Regions from separate parts of the Paenibacillus sp. FSL E2-0201 genome, predicted to be linked through region 1. Evidence: riboswitches for the same ligand, from Rfam matches in the RefSeq annotation. Region 1 holds a riboswitch; each other region holds the start of a gene.
What was found. A riboswitch is a leader RNA that binds a small molecule or an ion and turns the genes downstream of it on or off. The one in region 1 is predicted to bind cyclic di-AMP.

Region 1 (3,240 bases):
GGCGCTGGTTCAGACGGCTTTTATGCAGTGGACGCTTGAAAAAGATGAGCTATTAAGCGACTTGTGCACCCGTTTTATTCATCGTAAACTGTATAAATATGTTGAGATGGAGAATCTTGATACAGATATGATTACTGAAATTCGCAGCAGTTTTGCGGCAGCGGGACTTCACCCGGAATATGACTTGGAGATTGATTTTCCGACAGATTTGCCCTATGATGTGTTCCGTCCGGGAGAAGCCTTTGACAATAAGCAAATCTTGCTGCTTGATCGACATGATCAGCTGAGGGAAATTTCAGAGGTGTCGGATATTGTACGCTCTATTAGCGGCATTCATCGTGGCAGGTATCATCTGTATTTTCCTCAAGATAAGTTGAGACAAGCGCTTACAAGATTGCCATCTTCAATAGCAGAGATTTTTGCAAAATAATACAAGAAAATATGGGATTTTTGACAAGAAGAAACGATGTTTTCGTCTTTTCAAATCAATAACTGCTTCCCGTAGAAATAGACGATACAATAGATGGCGTGAAATTCACACTGTCTTATGTTAAAAAACAACAAGGAGTGACGGCAAAAATGTTTCTGTTTGACACACATACGCATCTGGATGCACCTCAATTCGACGAGGATCGCGAAGAAGTTATCGCTCGTGCTGTAGAGGCTGGCGTTAGTAAGATGATTAATATCGGATTTAATCGGGAGACGATTCCCTCTACGATGAAGCTGGCAGAATCTTATGATTATATTTATGCTGCAGTGGGCTGGCATCCGCAGGATGCGATAGATATGAAAGAAGGAGACCTCGATTGGATCGCTTCTTTGTGCAGTCATAAAAAAGTGGTGGCTATTGGGGAAATTGGACTGGATTATTACTGGGATACCTCTCCCAAGGATGTGCAACATGAGGTTTTTCGCAAGCAAATCGGACTAGCCCGTGAACTAAAGATGCCGATTTGTATTCATGACCGTGATGCCCATGAAGATGTTGTACGGATTTTGCGGGAGGAAAAGGCAAATGAGGTTGGAGGCGTAATGCACTCATTCTCAGGAAGCTGGGAAACGGCAAAAATGTGCTTGAATCTTGGTTTTCATTTATCGTTTGGAGGACCCATTACGTTCAAAAATGCACGAGTGCCAAAAGAAGTGCTTGCGCAGACCCCGTTAGACCGATTATTGATCGAAACGGATGCTCCATATTTGACTCCTCATCCCTTCCGCGGGAAGCGAAATGAGAGTGCTCATGTGAAGTTGGTAGCAGAGGCGGCAGCTGAAATTAAAGGGCTAACATGGGAAGAATTGGCTAAAATAACGTATGCGAACGCACTGGAACGATTTGGGATTGAGTGAAAACGGGAGTAAAATAGGCGAAAAATAGAGAATGGCCGATATATTAAACTTTTTTAATATAAAAACGGCTGAATATTACAATATTTTAACCAAATTTTTGCTTAAACGTGGTTGAATCGTCCTTTACAACATGCATCAAAACAGGATATCATCTTTTCAGTGATGTGGGCTGTGTTATAGTGACAGCCACTGATTCATGGATCGTCTCGCTGAGTCTCCGTATGGAGAACGGGGGAACCAATATTGACCTGTCGCATGCCTGTATTTTGAATACGGCTTCGACGTGCCACAGGACAGTATTTGATTTCTTCACGTGGTCTTTGGGGTGAATTTAAGGGCAACCGCCATGAGCGGGTGACCTGAAATAGGGCGTCTCTCTTTCGTCCGAACCCGACAGCTAACCCCGTAAGCGCAAGTAAGAGAGGCAACCTCGTGCACAAGCATTCTCTATTCTGAATTTGGAGAAGCCACGAAAGAGTCCTCAATTGAACTCTTTTTAGGCTTTTTTATTTTTGAATAAATAGAATGTTGCCCACATACTGTTATATAACAGGGGTGGGAGTAGCTGTGCCGAGCAGGCGATCCATGAGCAGGAGACGCTAAGTTATTAAGTGCGTGTCCTGTGACAATCTCAAATAGTTTCGTCAAAGGAATTCAGTCCTCATGATATACAATTGACGACGGGGCTATGTAAGGAGGATGGAGAGAATGGGCGTATTCCAACCAGAAGTATCCCATGATTCGCAGTCATCCAGCAGGTCTTTCGCACTACGGTGGGAGCAAGTAAATACTCGCGTACTTTTACTTGCAGGCGTGATTTCAGTCGCTATCGCGCTACTTATTCTGCTGTACGTACACGGTCAAAGTAACAAACAATTATTTTTAGTAATAGACGGGCAGACACAGACGCTTGAAACGCGAGAAGCGCTTCTTGGTGATGTGCTGGAGAAAGAGCAAATTTCGCTGCAGCCGCATGATGAACTATCTTTAGGTCTGAGTGATGAAATAAAAGACGGTGACCGTGTCGTTATCAATCGTGCGCAGAAAATTAGCCTTATTGCGGACGGAGCAACAAAAACGTTATATACAACCGAGGATACAATCGGTAAAGCAATTGACAAAATGGGCATCACCCTAGAAGGTCATGATAAGATTTTCCCTTCGTTAGACACCGCCATTTCTGCCAACATGGAGATTAAGATTGTTCGCATCAACAAACAGACTGTACAGCGGACAACTAACTTACCCTTCAGAGTCATCAAGACAGCAGACCCCTCCCTTACTGTGGGAACAGTTAGAGTGGCACAGGCAGGCAAACCAGGCGTCATGATTCAGCATATTGAAAAGATCTACCAAGACGGAGAACTGGCCTCTATGCGCATGATTGGTAAGGAAGTACAAACGGTAACGAAAGATAAAGTTATTGCCGTTGGTACCAAACCACTTCCTAAGCCGGCTGTAGCTAAGACTACAACAACTTCCAAATCAAACACTACTTCCAAAACGGCTAAGGTTAGCGCCAAGACTAATAACGTCACAAGCAAGGCTGGCGTAGACTTTGAGTACAAGAAGATGATTAAGAACGTCTCCATGACAGCTTATTCATCAGAAGAGCCAGGTATAGGTACCAAAACTGCCTCCGGAACACGCGTAACGGAAGGTCGTACAATTGCAGTAGACCCGAATGTAATCCCTATTGGCTGGTGGGTATATATTGAGGGGCTTGGATTCCGCCGAGCTGAAGATACTGGCGGTGCCATTAAAGGCAATAAAGTAGATGTCTATTACGATTCACTGAGCCATGTGCGTAATTTCGGTCGTAAATCACGTACCGTTTATGTGATTGGACCTGTGAAGCCGGAGTTAAATTAGTTCGGAAGCTTTTGCAAA
Region 2 (3,240 bases), 3.2 Mb from region 1:
CAACAGGGACAACAACCGTGCTGCCTTTAATCAAAGGTTTATCTGTACTCGGACATATACGAAGCTCATCTGCAATATTCAAATAGTGCTTGTGGATACGGTAGAACACAAACATTACAGCAGGTAAGAAAATGAAAGCCATCCATACGCTTGAGAACTTAGTAATGATAAAAATAAGCGTAATCGTCAATGTAGTCAGCATACCAATGGTATTTACAACAAATCTTTTTTTCCATCCCGCTGGTTTGGTTTTAAACCAATGAACCATCATTCCTAGCTGAGACAATGTGAAAGGAATGAAGACACCAACCGCATAAAGAGGAATCAGGCTTTCTGTATTTCCGTGGAATGCAGCTACAAGCAGAGCTGACAGAACACCTAGAAAAATAATACCATTGGAGAAGCCTAGACGGTCACCACGAACCATAAAAGCATGCGGCATATATTTATCTTTTGCAAACATAAATGCAAGCAGCGGGAACGCTGAGTATGCCGTATTAGCCGCCAAGAACAAAATTACTGCTGTGATACCTTGTATGAAAAAATATAAAGTTCCGCGACCAAAGGTCGATTCAGCGATCTGAGAAACAACTGTGGCCTTTTCGTCAGGCACTATGCCGTACCAATACGCCAGGAGTGTGATGCCTGTGAACATAAATCCAAGTATAACTCCCATGACCATTAAGGTCTTGGCTGCATTCTTTTCTGCAGGTGCTTTAAAGTTTGGAATAGCATTAGATACAGCCTCTACACCCGTAAGAGCCGAACAGCCAGAACTGAAGGCTTTTAATAGTAGAAACAAACTAACATTTGAAACAGCAGCGCCAATTTCAGGGACATTCGCATGCACGCCACCTGCTGCATATTTAATAATACCGGAGATAATCAACACTACAATCGACACCACGAATAAATACACTGGGATTGCGATGAATGAAGCTGATTCTGTAACTCCGCGAAGATTAATTAAAGTAAGAAGAATAATAACGGATACTGCAATAAGAACGGTGTGATTATGAAGACTTGGAAAAGCCGATGTGATCGCATCCGTCCCTGCCGACGCACTAACAGCAACGGTCAGAATGTAATCCACTAACAAAGACCCTCCTGCTAAAAGCCCTGTCGGAACACCAAGATTACTCTTGGCAACGATGTAAGCTCCGCCTCCCTGAGGATAAGCGTAGATCGTCTGCCGATAGGATAAAATCAGGATGGCCAGCAGGCCCAATACGGCTAATGCAATTGGCAGGGAATACCAGATGGCAGTAAACCCTGCAGCCACTAGTACAATCAGAATTTGTTCCGTTCCGTAGGCTACAGACGAGAGCGCATCAGAAGACAGGACAGCCAGTGCTTTAACCTTGGATAACTTTTCATGATCGAGTTCGTTCGACTTCATCGGACGCCCGATCAATAGTCGTTTTACCTTGCTTACCATGGTGGATACAGTTCCTTTCTTTGGGAGCTGAAACGGAAATTCCGCGCGCTGTTTTCATTGGTGGATTTCATAAATGCAGACACTAAAAATAGCATACGGAAATGATCCGCATGCTATGCATGGTCATTATCCCACCTTTGCTTACGAGGTTAGCTGGCGGATTCGGGCTGTGGTATAGCCCTACGGTTTAAGTCCAATCGACCCATTCCGATTCACCCCATTGGCACGAATGCCAAGTTTGGTTCCCCCGTTTTTCCTAAGAAAATTCAGCGCATATTCAACTTCTCACAAGGTCTAATATTAGTCTACAAAGTGGTTACAGTAAAGCGTTGAAAAAAATGAAAAAAGAATGAAAAAACATCCAGTAAGCGCAAATACAGAGTCTTATTGGATGCTCTCTTTCATTCTCTTCAATTATCCCTCTGGATCGTGTTTTTAATCACTTTTCACATTTTTTCGGATCACTTAAAGTTAGAAAATCAAAATCCTAAACTTTCCTCTGTATCTAACTCCATCACTTCTTCTTCCTTACGTCCGTACCAAAGTAAAATACTAATTAAAGCAAAAGCGATTAACGCAAGGAATGGTATCGTAATGAATCCAAAAAAGTTCAAGTAATCCTTATTACAAGGAACACCAATTGTACAAGGAAGAACTTTACTTAACGCAGGAATTTTCTGTTCCGCATAGTGATAGATCGAGATACTGCCACCAATCAAGCTTAGTGGAAGTACATAAGGGATTATCCGTTTATCCCCTCGAAACGTTGCAATTCCCAAGAGGAATAACTGAGGATACATGAAAATTCGCTGGAACCAGCAAAGCTTACAAGGTTCATATTTCAATACTTCGCTCAAATACAAGCTACCGGCAACAGCAACTAAAGAGACGAACCAGGCCAGATACAGGCAGTTACGCTTGCAAAAAGATAGGAACTTTGTCACTTTGCCTCCACAGCTTTTGCAGCGTCATTAATTTCAGTTGAAATCGCTTCAATGTTAAATGGATCCGCAGTCTTTACTCCATTGATGTAAAGGGATGGCGTTGTAGTTACCCCTGCTTCAGTAGCTAGCTGCATGCCCTTATTTAGGTCATCTGCATACGTACGATCCTTGATATCTTTACGTAGCAGTTCGTAATCGATAGTTAACTTCTCTTTCTCCGCAAGGCTTACTAAGAAATCTTCAGTTGCCCATTCTTCGCTCTCATCACCTTGCTGTGCGTATACAGCATCGTAGAACTTCCAGAATTCATCTTTATTCTGATGATATACAGATAATGCAGCAAGTGAGGCAGTCTCAGAGTCTGGACCAACGAAAGCCATATTTACAAAGTAGAGCGCTGCTTTTCCCTCGTTGACAAAATCTTGAACAATCTTCGGTTTAACTGAAGTTGCAAATTGGGAACACGCTGGACATTTTAAATCACCAAATTCAACAATTTTAACAGGTGCATCCTCTTTACCGACTCTAGGTAGCTCACTGTAATTGAATTCCACTGGTTCTCCCGTAGTGGCATTTTTTGCGGCATCTTTCGAAGCTAACATAAACAATCCAACAAAAATGATGACTACTAAAGCAATTGAACCAATAATTAAAATTCTCGTCTTCTGCTTTTGTTGCTCCTGTTCTACCCGCCGTTTCTCTTGTTTGCTTAGCTGGGGAACGCTTGTACTTTTATTAGGTTTACTCAAGGAGAATTCCTTTCTGTCCTCTGTGGACTAATGTAGTTTTTATCATATACATTTAAAATTATATAATTTTAAATCTCTTTTTGGCAAACAATACTGTAAATACACTGTA
Region 3 (3,240 bases), 1.2 Mb from region 1:
GAAGAGCAGCCCGATCACGGTAAGCTCAATAGGACGGGAGCTGATAGGGTAGATCGGATAAAGTGTATGACCAAACGCCCATATCAGCGTAGTGATCAGGCAAGCGATGAACGTGCTCCGGAACACCTTTTTCAACATAGGGATTCCGAAAAAACGATAAATAGCTTCCTCGGATAACCCGGCGAGCCATGCAACGATAGGCAGCAGCCAAGCATATCTCATGTTGTAAGGAGATTGAGTAGCGTCAGTAGTGGACCAGTTCTGCAAAGTCAATGATAATACGATGAACATAAGGGTCTGTACCCCTAGTAGCACGAATGCCCAGATGTATCCAGCCCGGATACTATCCAGCACGTATTTACCATAGCCAGGCTCTTTAGCACGAGGCCATGGGTTCATCCACTCTTCTTTTTTCCAAAGGCCGTCCCCTCCAACTAAAGAGAAATAGAGCAGGGAGGACATTAGCAGGCTATATAAGGCATAAATGATGAACATAATGACGGAAGTGATCTGAGCCTCGAGTCCTTCGCCCGAAGATTCAGGAAGCATATTATAGGTGCTGATCATCATGATTACAAAATAAGCCGAGCTTAGGAAAATTCCGCGCTTAAAGGAGGTATGTTCTTTTCTAAGTATGCTGTAGATGAGTGCCAAAATTCCTAAAGCTAAGGTAGGCAGACCGTAACCGAATAGAGTAAGCTTTTCCGCGAGAGAGGTCTGGTCCTTCACGTAGGAGGTATGCCAAGCTGGAGCAGTAAATCCGGCTTTAAAGCTGGATACCTGTTCGTCAGCGAAATCGAAATAATAGTGAAGCAAGGATTCGCCGATCTGAACGGAACGGTCAGTATACACGAGCCCATAGTTTCCTGCATTCGATTCAATTTGCAGCTTGGCGGGATTCACATCCCATTCCTGAAGCCAGGGGCGGGCAAGATTTTCTTTTTGTGCCAAAGACAAGTCAGCACCCTTGTCCTCTTCTTTTGCGCCAGTGGTTACATTGCTTGGCAATTCTGCAGATGATCCTTCTGCTCCTTGTGTGAAGGCGACAACTGCGCCAGTATACATATTGAGGTCAACGGAGATCAGTGGCTCTTGTTCCGCTGAAGGACTAAGTGTTACACGAAAGATGTCAAAAGGATATCGTTGATCCAATTTCTTTTTTGTATAGTCCTCCAAAAGCTTCTCGCGGGACATATAACCGTAAAAGGAAGAATCCGTTTCATAAAGTACATTCCACTGATCGTTTGGTGCTTTGGTATAGTTTAACTTTTGTTCCGCAAATGATATCGCTTTGTCGCGGGCTTCCGCCTTACTGATGACGGTAGTATCTTCCCCGGCAGGGCTATTTAGCACCGAGGGGGCAATCTGAAACATAATAAATAGAATAAGACCGATAATGCCCGAGATGATGAGCCTCTTGGAGAGGGCACGTTGCTGTAAGGGCTGGCCAACGGGATTCATGTAACGCCTCCTTGTAAACTGACAATGTTATGTTCCATTATAGTATTAGTGCCATGTTAGTTACAAAAATCATCGTATATTTTTTTTATGGGTAATAGAGATATTATAGAATAGGAAACTGAATATATACCATGAATTTAAAGTGATCATTTCTTCATTTTTCATGAAAAACGATGCAATTGCAGGGAAAACACGGAAAAGTGATGAGAAAAGGCACTCCTTCTGGTACATCCTCTCCAAACCGCATTTTTCATATGAATCACCATTAATTGTGTCTTTGTGATTTATCGAAATAACAGATATAATTTGTATGCAATTGTATATAGCCGAATTTCAGGTGAAAACGGGGGAACCATAAGAAGTAATGAAAAGATGAGTATACGCCGTAAAAGGTGACTTTATTCATCAGGGGTGAATTTCGTTCTAGGAACGAATAGGGCAGCCTGCACAGTCCGAATCCGTCAGCTAACCTCGTAGGCTAATTTACTGCAGGAACCAAGGGTAGCATTGGTTTTCCAGTGCTTTTTTTGTTGGAATTCTTTAAATTAAGATAAGAGGGTGAGCATAGTGGCTTCACAGTTTCGCAGAGTTTCTGAATCAAAGTTTCTGAAGCTCTCTCCGCCTCAGATTATGGTGCTCGGTTTTGCATCGATTATTCTGATAGGCGCCTTGCTGCTTATGCTTCCCATTTCGAGTACTAGTAAGAATGCAGTGAGTTTTATTGATGCGTTGTTTACTGCTACATCGGCAACCTGTGTGACAGGACTCGTGGTACTGGACACCGGGACGACATTCACCATTTTTGGGAAAACCGTGATTATGGTGCTTATCCAGGTTGGCGGCTTAGGTTTTATGACAATGGCCACCTTATTTGCCATGATGATGAAACGCAAAATCTCTTTGCGGGACAGGTTAATCCTGCAGGAAGCCATGAACCAAGGTTCTATGGAGGGGATTGTTCGACTGATCCGAAGAGTACTTATTTATTCATTAGTCATTGAGGGTTGTGCAGCGGTGCTGCTGTCCATACGTTGGGCGTTTGATATGCCGCTGGGAAAGGCCATTTATTTTGGAATATTTCATGCAGTGTCCATGTTTAATAATGCTGGATTTGATATTTTTGGGGATTTTCGGAGTTTAACCGACTATGTATATGACCCGCTAGTGAATATTGTGGTGATGTTTCTGATTGTCTCCGGCGGTATTGGTTTTATTGTCATGTCTGATCTGGTGGAGTTTCGTGTAAAACGTAAATTGTCTTTGCATAGCAAAGTTGTACTCTCTACCACGGCTGGGCTTATTGTTATTGGTGCTTTGGTTATTTTTATATTTGAATTTACGAATCAGCGCACACTGGGTGATCTGAATCTCGGCGGCAAAATATTATCCGCATTCTTTCAGTCTGTATCGCCCCGAACCGCTGGTGCCAACACGGTGGATATTGCCGGACTGCGGCAAGCCTCACAGTTCTTTATGGTTATCCTTATGTTTATTGGAGCATCACCGGGTTCAACAGGCGGTGGGGTCAAGACTACGACCTTTACGATTATGATTGGTGCAGTAATCGCGATGCTTCGCGGGCGTGAAGATGTTGTGCTGTTCCGTTATCGATTGGCGCAGGAGCGTATCTATAAAGCGTTGACGTTAACTTTACTGGCTTTACTATTGGTCCTCTCTGTGTCGATGTTACTGTCCACAACAGAGGATAGTAATTTCTTAGCAATACTATTTGAGACGACCTCAGCCTTTGCAACGGTTGGACTAAGTATGGGGCTGACA
Region 4 (3,240 bases), 2.6 Mb from region 1:
TACACCCTTCTCGTATTTACCGGGGGGAACGGGCAACTGAACCTCGATGATCAGAGCGTGACGCTGAGTACAGATAAATGTTATCTACTAGCTCCCGGAATCTCCTATTGTACGAGCAATCAGGAAATGACCATGTATTATTATCTCATCACCTTTTCAGCAATTTATACAAAAGAGCATCCAGAACGTTATTCTGGCGAACTACTTTCAGGCAGACGCGAATTAATAGTCCACCCGTTCACTAAGGTAATCCGTCTTGTGGAAGATTTGCTTATGAACAAGAATAGCTTCGATGATGTGCAGCAATTCAAGCGACAATTGAAATTCCAGGAATTGATGCTGCTATTTTTTGAGCATAATTATCCTTCTAAGCATCTACCAAGTCCCACAGAATCCGTAGAAATGACTATACAATTCATAGAGGAGCATTATACAGAGAGCATCAGCGTGAAGCAGTTGGCTGAGCTTGCGGGGATATCGTTCTGGCAGTATACACCGATCTTTCAACAGCTTACCGGCAAAAAGCCACTTGAGTACCTGACCGATCTGCGCATTAGTCATTCCAAGCGCTTCCTGCAGGAATCGACGGAACCGCTGCGTGAAATCGCCAGACTGGTAGGCTTCTCCGATGAATATTATTTCAGCCGCCGCTTTCGGCAAAAAACCGGAGTTACCCCCGGACAATATGCGCATCAGCGAGGTCGTAAGCTTACCGTCAAAGATTGGACAGGCCATGAAGTGGAGATTCCAGAGCAAGCGAGACGCATTGTCTATCATGGAGAGACACTTGGCGACCTTCTCGCACTAGGCGTGAAGCCCATCGGAGGAGATGAAGCATTCGTGCGGAACAGCGTCTATAAACATCGGCTTAAAAAGCTCGCCAATGTTGGTTTTCCGCTGGACCCGCAGCTGACCGCTTCACTTAATCCAGATTTGATTATTTTGGCCAATAGTGATGAAAGAGCCTATAGAACCGTTTCCGGCATCGCCCCGACACTCACCTTTGATTCCTTTGCACCACTCGAAAGTCGAATGCGAACACTAGGCAGCTGGCTCGGTAAACAACGCGAAGCCGAAGCGTGGCTGGAGTCATTTACAATCAAAAATGCTGCTATGTGGCAGCATCTTTACGAGACCAGTCTCCAAGCCGGAGAGACTGCCTCTGCTTTGGTCTATGACCACGGAAATCATCTGTATGCTATGGGAATGTCCGGATTCTCCACAGCGCTTTATGCTCCATGTGGTCTACAACCGACAGAGGAGATTCAAGCCATACTGGATGAAGAATTAGGGTTCGCTGAAGTTGATCCAGCGCGATTGCCTGCCTATACTGGAGATTATATCTTCATGCTCATTCCTGAGCGTCCAGACTCACGGGCTGCTATGGAGCGACTACTAGACAGTTCACTTTGGAAAAGTCTTCCAGCAGTACGTCAGGGACATGTTTATCTGCTCGACGGAAGCAAATGGAACTCTAGTGATGCGTTAACTCGGGAGAAGCTGCTAACGCTGCTACCTAAACTGCTCGGTGGAAGCCCCCCTAGTAATTGAAGGTGAATCTAGGATTCTCTTTTGACTTTTCAAAACTTCATGGGGTATACTTTACCTACGCTTAATTTCCAACTTTTACAGTTGAAAAGCGGGGGAACCAGTTAATTGGGGCGAATCATTGAGCATTAGAATGTAGGGTACCATCTTACCCGAGTCCGTCAGCTAACCTCGTCAGCAGTGGATGGGTCTGCTTTTCATGTTATTTACATAACCAGAGACCCTTGCTAAGGGTCTCTTTTTGTGTTTTTTGGGACCCTGCTGGCAGTAGATTGGCCTTTGACACTAAGGCTTCCTCTTTTCTCACACAAAGGGACAAAGGAGAGATGTAAGTGCAAAAGGTAAAGTACATCACGGATATTAACAAAATTGCTATGTTGTCTGATCTGGAAAAAGAGAACTTGAAAGAAATCACGGACAAATTTGTTTTTCGTGTGAATGACTACTATCTGTCTTTGATCAACTGGGACGATCCAGATGATCCCATTCGTAAACTGGTTATCCCTAACGAAGGTGAACTGCTGGAATATGGACGTTGGGATGCTTCGGATGAAGACACGAATTATGTGGTGCCGGGTTGTCAGCACAAGTATAAAACAACAGCATTACTGATTGTATCCGAGGTCTGCGGAGCCTATTGCCGCTACTGCTTCCGTAAACGCCTGTTCCGAAATGACGTGAAAGAAGCGATGTCTGATGTCTCTCCGGGACTGGAGTATATTGCAAACCACCCTGAGATTAACAACGTTCTTCTTACGGGCGGTGACAGTTTAATTCTCTCCACACCAAAGCTAAGATCCATTATTGAAAACTTAAGAAGCATTGAGCATGTCAAGATTATCAGATTAGGTTCGAAGATTCCCGTATTTAATCCGATGCGGATCTCTGAAGACGAAGAGCTGTTGGAGCTGATTCGTACTTACTCTACCGAAGACAAGCGAATTTATGTTATGGCGCATATCAATCATCCTCGTGAAATCACACCTGAAGCCAAAAAAGCATTTAAAGCCCTCCACAACGCTGGGGCAATTGTCGTAAATCAGACCCCCGTCCTTAAAGGCATCAATGATGATCCCGTTATATTGGGAGAATTGCTAGACCGACTCTCATGGGCTGGCGTAACACCTTACTACTTCTTCGTGAATCGTCCCGTTGCCGGAAACCGAGATTTTGTATTACCTCTTGAGCAAGTCTATCAAATTGTAGAAGAAGCCAAAGCCAGAACCTCAGGACTTGGCAAAAGAGTACGCCTATCCATGTCACACACCTCCGGAAAGATAGAAATTCTCGCCATTGATAACGGAAAAGCCTATCTTAAATATCATCAATCCAGAGATCAGGAATACGGAAAGTTCATGATTCTAGATTGCCCTAAGGATGCAGAATGGTTTGATGACCTGCCCGGAAATGAGGAATATTGGACCCCTCCTGTGAAAAAAAATGACGCTATTATTTCTGTTAATGCGTTATCAAACAAGACTGCGGATCTGATTTGTAAATAATTCAATCAATTCTTTTTATATAAATCCTGACCAAGATACTCAGAAGACTCAAATGAAATATAAGCCCCACCATAAAGCATGCAATCACACTAAAACCACTAGCATCTTCTATAGCAAAAAACAACTTAGCAGGCCAATACGTAGGAATCCACGCACCTGTGAATTGCCATGGTGATGGAATAAAATACGC

Region 2: it holds a riboswitch for cyclic di-AMP, as region 1 does, so the genes downstream of both, NSU15_RS16185 (APC family permease) here and NSU15_RS00190 (3D domain-containing protein) in region 1, are expected to answer to the same signal.
Region 3: it holds a riboswitch for cyclic di-AMP, as region 1 does, so the genes downstream of both, NSU15_RS25470 (TrkH family potassium uptake protein) here and NSU15_RS00190 (3D domain-containing protein) in region 1, are expected to answer to the same signal.
Region 4: it holds a riboswitch for cyclic di-AMP, as region 1 does, so the genes downstream of both, NSU15_RS11285 (KamA family radical SAM protein) here and NSU15_RS00190 (3D domain-containing protein) in region 1, are expected to answer to the same signal.

What each region holds. Positions count from the first base shown of each region.
Region 1 is NZ_CP150154.1:40,633-43,872, forward strand. Features, by position in the region: gene NSU15_RS00180 (HD domain-containing protein) at 1-430, shown strand, start outside; gene NSU15_RS00185 (TatD family hydrolase) at 580-1,350, shown strand; cyclic di-AMP (ydaO/yuaA leader) riboswitch at 1,548-1,777, shown strand; gene NSU15_RS00190 (3D domain-containing protein) at 2,059-3,222, shown strand.
Region 2 is NZ_CP150154.1:3,588,323-3,591,562, forward strand. Features, by position in the region: gene NSU15_RS16185 (APC family permease) at 1-1,438, opposite strand, end outside; cyclic di-AMP (ydaO/yuaA leader) riboswitch at 1,562-1,720, opposite strand; gene NSU15_RS16190 (disulfide oxidoreductase) at 1,918-2,382, opposite strand; gene NSU15_RS16195 (thioredoxin domain-containing protein) at 2,379-3,131, opposite strand.
Region 3 is NZ_CP150154.1:5,664,599-5,667,838, reverse strand. Features, by position in the region: gene NSU15_RS25475 (CPBP family intramembrane glutamic endopeptidase) at 1-1,461, opposite strand, end outside; cyclic di-AMP (ydaO/yuaA leader) riboswitch at 1,776-1,955, shown strand; gene NSU15_RS25470 (TrkH family potassium uptake protein) at 2,092-3,240, shown strand, end outside.
Region 4 is NZ_CP150154.1:2,591,804-2,595,043, reverse strand. Features, by position in the region: gene NSU15_RS11290 (AraC family transcriptional regulator) at 1-1,551, shown strand, start outside; cyclic di-AMP (ydaO/yuaA leader) riboswitch at 1,600-1,741, shown strand; gene NSU15_RS11285 (KamA family radical SAM protein) at 1,881-3,050, shown strand; gene NSU15_RS11280 (hypothetical protein) at 3,052-3,240, opposite strand, start outside.